One region of the Streptomyces sp. NPDC016562 genome, then DNA from elsewhere that is predicted to be linked to it. Evidence: riboswitches for the same ligand, from Rfam matches in the RefSeq annotation. Region 1 holds a riboswitch; each other region holds the start of a gene.
The links. A riboswitch is a leader RNA that binds a small molecule or an ion and turns the genes downstream of it on or off. The one in region 1 is predicted to bind thiamine pyrophosphate.
Positions count from the first base shown of each region.

Region 2: another riboswitch for thiamine pyrophosphate. It lies ahead of ACF059_RS00385 (thiamine ABC transporter substrate binding subunit); the one in region 1 lies ahead of thiO (glycine oxidase ThiO).
Region 3: another riboswitch for thiamine pyrophosphate. It lies ahead of thiC (phosphomethylpyrimidine synthase ThiC); the one in region 1 lies ahead of thiO (glycine oxidase ThiO).

Region 1 is NZ_JBIBRZ010000007.1:48,617-50,874, forward strand. Features, by position in the region: gene thiO (glycine oxidase ThiO) at 1-1,003, opposite strand, end outside; TPP riboswitch at 1,001-1,112, opposite strand; gene ACF059_RS25740 (NAD(P)/FAD-dependent oxidoreductase) at 1,194-2,258, shown strand, end outside.
Region 2 is NZ_JBIBRZ010000001.1:89,237-91,494, forward strand. Features, by position in the region: gene ACF059_RS00380 (ABC transporter permease) at 1-49, opposite strand, end outside; gene ACF059_RS00385 (thiamine ABC transporter substrate binding subunit) at 148-1,275, opposite strand; TPP riboswitch at 1,360-1,469, opposite strand; gene rlmN (23S rRNA (adenine(2503)-C(2))-methyltransferase RlmN) at 1,555-2,258, opposite strand, start outside.
Region 3 is NZ_JBIBRZ010000004.1:507,452-509,709, reverse strand. Features, by position in the region: gene thiC (phosphomethylpyrimidine synthase ThiC) at 1-1,041, opposite strand, end outside; TPP riboswitch at 1,036-1,181, opposite strand; gene ACF059_RS20855 (YibE/F family protein) at 1,221-2,258, shown strand, end outside.

The sequences.
Region 1 (2,258 bases):
GCGGGAGTTCGGTGATGCCGGGCACCAGTTCGTGGGCGTCGCGCAGGAGTTCGTAGACTCCGCCCGCGGTGACCGTGGTGTCCCAGCCGAGTTCCTCGCTGGTGGCGCCGACGACGAGCTCGCCGTTCTCGCGCGGCACCAGGTAGACGTGGCTGCCGCGCACGACGGCCCGCACGGTCCGCGACAGGAAGGGCGCGTAGGCGGGCGGCACCGTGAGCCGAAGGACCTGTCCCTTCACCGGCCGGACCGGTACGGCCGCCTGCGGCGGTACGCCGGCCAGCCTGCCGCTGAGGGAGCCCGCCGCGAGGACCACCTGGTGGGCGCGCACCCGCGTACCGTCGTCGAGCAGGGCGCCCGCCGCACGGTCGGCGGTGACCAGCAGCCGCTCGGCGCGCGCCCGGTGGATGATCACGCCGGCCCGTTCGCAGGCGGCCAGCAGGGCGGCCGCGAGCCGGCGCGGGTCGACCTGGTGGTCGCCGTCCACGCGCAGGCCGCCGCGGACGCCCGGGGCGAGCAACGGCTCCAGGCGGCGGCACTCGCGGCCGGTGAGCCACTCGGACTCCAGGCCGCAGCGGCGCTGCAGGGCGTGCAGTTCGCGCAGGTGGAGCCGGTCGTCGGCGTCGAGGGCGACGGACAGGGTTCCGCAGGCGCGGTAGCCGATGTCGATGCCGCTGGCCTCGGCGAGCTCGGCGGCGAAGTCGGGATAGCGCGCGGCGGAGGCGAGGCCCAGGCCCAGCAGGGCTTCCTCGCCGTAGTGCAGTTCGGTGACGGGGGCGAGCATGCCGGCCGCGACCTGGGCGGCGCCGCCGCCGGGTGCCGGGTCGGCCAGTACGGTGCGCAGTCCGCGCGCCGCGGCCCGCCAGGCGGTGACCAGGCCGATGATCCCGCCACCGATGACGAGCGCGTCGGATCCCCCGGCGGATCCCCTGGCCGAGCCGCCGCCGGAGCCGTCGCCGGATCCGTCGGCGGATCCGTCGGCGGATTCCCTTCGAGATGCGTGCATGGGCGTCCAGCCCCTCCCTTCGCCGGCATGACCCGGATCAGGTTCGTACGGTCGGAGGCCGGCCAGCCTCCCTCTCAGCCCGGTGCGCCGGACTCCCGCGATAGGTACGGTGGCCAGACTAACCCGGCTCCCGACGGCCGGTAAGGCGGCACCTATTCCTGACGGAGCGTCAGATGATTAGGGTGGCCGGGTGAGCGAGCAGACGGAACAGAATCAGCGCGGCGTCGTGATCGTCGGCGCCGGAATGGCCGGGGTGCAGACCGCGGTGGCCCTGCGGGAGCAGGGCTTCACCGGCCCCGTGACCCTCCTGGGAGCCGAACCCCACCAGCCCTACGACCGGCCCCCGCTGTCCAAGGCGGTGCTGCTCGGCAAGGCCGAGGACTCCGCCTTCGACGTGGACTTCGAAGCGCTCGGCATCGAGCTCCGGCTCGGGACGGAGGTCACCGGCCTGCGGGCCGCCGACCGCGAGCTGGACACCGAGGCGGGCCCGGTCCCGTACGAGGTCCTCGTACTGGCGACCGGCGCGCAGCCGCTGACCCTGCCCGGCACCGAGGGCGTCCCGGGCGTCCACCTGCTGCGCACCCTGGACGACGCGCAGCGGCTGCGCCCGGTCCTCGCCCAGGCCCCCTCGGTCGTGGTCGTCGGAGCGGGCTGGATCGGCGCCGAGTTCGCCACCGCGGCCCGGGAGGCGGGCTGCGCGGTGACCGTCGTCGAGGCGGCCGACCGGGTGCTGGCGGGGGCGCTGCCCGCGGAGGTCGCCGCGCCGATGGCCCGCTGGTACGAGGAGGCGGGCGCCGGGCTGATCACCGGCGCGAAGGTCGCCGGGGTCGAGGAGGGCCGGGTCCTGCTGGCGGACGGCCGCACCCTGCCCGCCGACGCGGTCGTCGTGGGCGTCGGCGCGCGGCCCGCCACCGCCTGGCTGGCCGGCTCCGGCGTGGAGCTGGGCCCCGACGGCTCGATCACGGCCGACGCCTACCTGCGGACCTCCCTGCCCGGGGTGTACGCGGTCGGCGACTGCGCGTCCTTCCCGTCCGGGCGCTACGGGACGCGGCTGCTCGTCCACCACTGGGACAACGCGCTCCAGGGGCCGCGGGCGGTCGCGGCGAACGTGCTGGCCGGGGCCGCGGGGCCGGTCCAGGCGTACGACCCGGTCCCGTACTTCTGGTCGGAGCAGTTCGGGCGCTTCGTGCAGTACGCCGGACACCACGGCGGGGCGGACACCCTGCTGTGGCGCGGGGATCCGGCCGGGCCGGCC
Region 2 (2,258 bases), on a different contig from region 1:
CGACGGGGTAGGCGAAGAACAGCCCGAAGAAGGCGAGGGGAACGGCCATCAGGGCGAGCCGCACGGCGGTCGCCCTGACGGCCGTCCCGGCGGGGCCGGGGACCGCCGCGGCGCCCCCCGGCGCCGCGCGCGGAACCTTCGTACCGCTTACTTCACGACGAGCGCGGTCCATGCCTTGACCCACTGCTCACGGTTCTCGGCGATGGTCTGCGGAGCGACGTTCTCGGGCTTCTCGACGACCGCGCCGTGCTTGGTGAACAGCTCCGGCAGGGCGGCGTTCGCCGTCACCGGGTTCACGAACATCTGGAGCGGCATGTCCTCCTGGAACTTCTTGCTGATCAGGAAGTCGACGAGCGCCTTGCCGCCCTCCTCGTTCTTCGCCCCCTTCAGCAGACCCGCGAACTCGATCTGGCGGAAGCAGGTGCCGGTGGCGACGCCCGTCGGGGCCTCGGCCGGCTGCGGCTCGCCGTACAGCACCTCGACCGGGGGGCTGGAGGCGTAGGAGACGACCAGCGGGCGGTCGCCCTTGGCCTTCTTGCCGCCCGCCGAGCCGGAGAAGCGCTCGTTGTAGGCCTGCTCCCAGCCGTCGACGACCTCGACGCCGTTGGCCTTCAGCTTGCTCCAGTAGTCCTTCCACCCTCCCCCAGAGGCTTCGCCCTGGGAGGTGCCCCCATCGCCGTACTTGCCGACGGAGGCGAGGAGGAAGCCGAGGCCGGGCGAGGAGGTCGCGGCGTTCTCGGTGACCAGCAGGTTCTTGTACTCCGGCTTGATCAGGTCGTCCAGCGTCTGCGGCGGGGCGATCTTCTTGTCCGCGAAGTACGCCTTGTCGTAGTTGACGCAGATGTCGCCGGAGTCGACCGGGGTGACGCGGTGCTCCTTGTCGAGCACGTACTCGGGCTTCACCTCGGCCAGGCCCTTGGCCTCGTACGGCGTGAAGAGACCGTTGTCGAGGGCGCGCGAGAGCAGGGTGTTGTCCACCCCGAAGAAGACGTCGCCGCGCGGCGAGCCCTTGGTGAGGATCTCCTGGTTCAGTGCCGCGCCGGCGTCCCCGGACTTCAGCACCTTGACGGTGTAGCCGCTCTGCTGCTCGAACTCCTTCAGGACCGTGTCGGTCACGTTGAAGGAGTCGTGCGAGACGAGGGTGACGGTCTTGGACTTCGGGCTCTCGCCGGCGCCGGCGGTCTTGTCCTCGGCGTCGCCGCCGCAGGCGCTGAGCGTGCTGACGCCCAGCGCGGCCGCGAGCGCGGCGCCCGCGATCTTCTTGGTGGTGCTCACTGGTGATTCCTCCTGGGATGACCAGGAGAAGACGCGGCCCCGCCCGGCGCTCAGTGCGAGCGGACGCCGGGCAGGGCGCAACAGCTTGAGTGGTGACCGAACTTCCTACCCCGAATGACCGGGGCGAGGTTCAGAGGGTCTGCGGATGACGGTTGCCGCACTCTCAGCGCTGTGGCGCTCCCCTGTCGGAATATGAAATTGGTTCGGCCACAGGGTACCCCGTGGCCGAATCATGCAGAACGGAAGCGGAATCCAGTGCTCCAAGCGCTCCTAGGGCTCCTAGCGCTCCGAAGCGGCCAGCTGGCCGCACGCGCCGTCGATCTCCTGGCCGCGGGTGTCGCGTACGGTCACGGGCACGCCGTGACGGGCGATGGCCTCCACGAAGGCCCTCTCGTCCTCGGGGCGCGAGGCGGTCCACTTGGAGCCCGGCGTCGGGTTCAGCGGGATCAGGTTGACGTGGACGCGCTTGCCCTTGAGCAGCTTGCCCAGCAGGTCACCGCGCCAGGCCTGGTCGTTGATGTCGCGGATCAGGGCGTACTCGATCGAGATCCGGCGGCCGGACTTCTCCGCGTACTCCCAGGCCGCGCCGAGGACCTCGCGGACGTTCCAGCGGGTGTTCACGGGGACCAGGGTGTCGCGCAGCTCGTCGTCGGGCGCGTGCAGCGAGACGGCGAGACGGCACTTGAAGCCCTCGTCGGCGAACCGCAGCATGGCCGGGACCAGGCCGACGGTGGAGACGGTGATCCCGCGCTGGGACAGGCCCAGGCCGTCGGGCTCCGGGTCGGTGAGCCGGCGGATGGCGCCGACCACCCGGTTGTAGTTGGCGAGCGGCTCGCCCATGCCCATGAAAACGATGTTCGACAGCCGGGCGGGGCCGCCGGGGACCTCGCCGTCGCGCAGGGCGCGCATGCCGTCGACGATCTGGTGCACGATCTCGGCGGTCGACAGGTTGCGGTCCAGACCGGCCTGGCCGGTGGCGCAGA
Region 3 (2,258 bases), on a different contig from region 1:
GGACGCCAGGATCTCGCAGAGCTCCTCGAAGTTCGTGTAAAGGAAGTTCTCCTTGTGGTGCGCCAGGCACCAGGCGGCCATGATCGAGCCACCGCGCGAGACGATGCCGGTCTTGCGGCGGGCGGTCAGCGGCACGTAGGGCAGCAGCACGCCGGCGTGGACCGTCATGTAGTCGACGCCCTGCTCGGCCTGCTCGATGACCGTGTCCTTGTAGATATCCCAGGTCAGGTCCTCGGCGCGGCCGTCGACCTTCTCCAGCGCCTGGTACAGCGGCACGGTGCCGATGGGGACGGGCGAGTTGCGCAGGACCCACTCGCGGGTGGTGTGGATGTTGCGGCCCGTCGAGAGGTCCATGACCGTGTCGGCGCCCCACTTGGTCGCCCAGGTCATCTTGTCGACCTCCTCCTCGATGGAGGAGGTGACGGCCGAGTTGCCGATGTTGGCGTTGACCTTCACCAGGAACCGCTTGCCGATGATCATCGGCTCGATCTCGGGGTGGTTCACGTTCGCCGGAAGCACGGCCCGGCCCGCGGCGATCTCCTCGCGCACGACCTCGGGGGAGACGTTCTCGCGGATCGCGACGTACTCCATCTCCGGGGTGATCTCACCCCGGCGGGCGTACGCGAGCTGCGTGACGGCGGCGCCGCCACGGCCGCGGCGGGGCTGGCGCGGGCGGCCCGGGAAGACCGCGTCGAGGTTCTTCAGCCCGCCGCGCGGCGAGGTGTGCTTGATGCCGTCGTCCTCGGGGCGCACGGGACGGCCCGCGTACTCCTCGGTGTCACCGCGGCCGATGATCCAGTTCTCGCGCAGCGGTGCGAGGCCGCGGCGCACGTCGGTCTCGATCTGCGGGTCGGTGTACGGCCCGGACGTGTCGTACAGCGTCACGTCCTTGCCGTTGGTGAGGTGGACCTGGCGGACCGGCACCCGGAGGTCGGGGCGGGAGCCCGCCACGTATCCCTTGTGCCAGCCCGGCTGGCGCTCGGTCTGGCCGTCGGCGTCCTGGCTGACGGCAGGCGTGCGTGCGTCGTCCTGAATGGTCATGAGACCTGATCTCCCTACGCCGGCATTACCCGGTAACAGGTTCGGCGGTCGACGCAGCCTCTTCCCGTACGCATCCGTGATGCGCGTACGGTGATCAGCGTCCTCTCAGCCCGGTGCTCCGAGCTCCCGCGTTGTGCAAAGTAGCCCCCACGCTAGCGTCATCCATGGCGTGCTGAACAGTGGGCCCCCTCATCTCTTGCGATGATCTGCTGGTGACGACTTCGCCGCAGCCCCCCACCGATCCCACCGAGCCCGCTGGCCACACCGGCCACGAGCACCCAGGTCCCGGGCACGGAAACGGGCACGGGCACGGGCATGCTCACGGGCACAGCCATGGTCACGGCCCAGCGGCTCCGGTGTCGAAGCACCTGCGCAAGGTCATCGCGGCCGTACTGATCCCCTTCGCCACCGCCGTCTTCGTCGGCATGGCCGTCCTCTGGCCCGGCGGCGCCCCCGCCCACGAGCGCACGGGGGTCGGCTTCGACCGGCAGACCCAGCAGGGCAAGGTCGTCTCGCTCGCACAGGTCGACTGCAAATCAGTGAACGCCGCGCAGGTGCCGCCGACGGGCGACACCTCCACCCCCGAGGGGCGTGAGGCGCAGGCCGCGCAGACCGGGGAGTGCAAGAAGGCCACCATCGAGATCGGCAGCGGCCCGGAGAAGGGCCGCACCTTCGTGGAGATCGTCCAGCCGGGCGCCCCCCGGCAGTTGACGGACGGCCAGGAGGTGGTCGTGGCGTACGCGCCGGACGCCCCGCGCGACCTCCAGTACTCGGTGATCGACGTGAACCGCAAGTTCCCGATGGCGCTGCTGGCCGGCATCTTCGCCCTCGCCGTCGTGCTCGTCGGGCGGATGCGCGGGCTGTTCGCACTGATCGCGCTGGTCGTCAGCTTCGGCGTGCTGACGCTCTTCATCCTCCCGGCCATCCTGCAGGGCTCGAACCCGCTGGTCGTGGCGGTGATCGGCGCGAGCGCCATCATGCTGATCGCGCTCTACATGTGCCACGGCCTGACGGCCCGTACCTCGGTCGCCGTGCTCGGCACGCTCGTCTCGCTGCTGCTGATCGGGCTGCTGGGCTCGCTGTTCATCGGCTGGGCGTCCCTCAGCGGCAACACCGACGACAACACCGGACTGATCCACGGTCTCTACCCGGACATCGACATGAGCGGTCTGCTGCTCGCCGGTGTGATCATCGGATCCCTGGGCGTGCTCGACGAT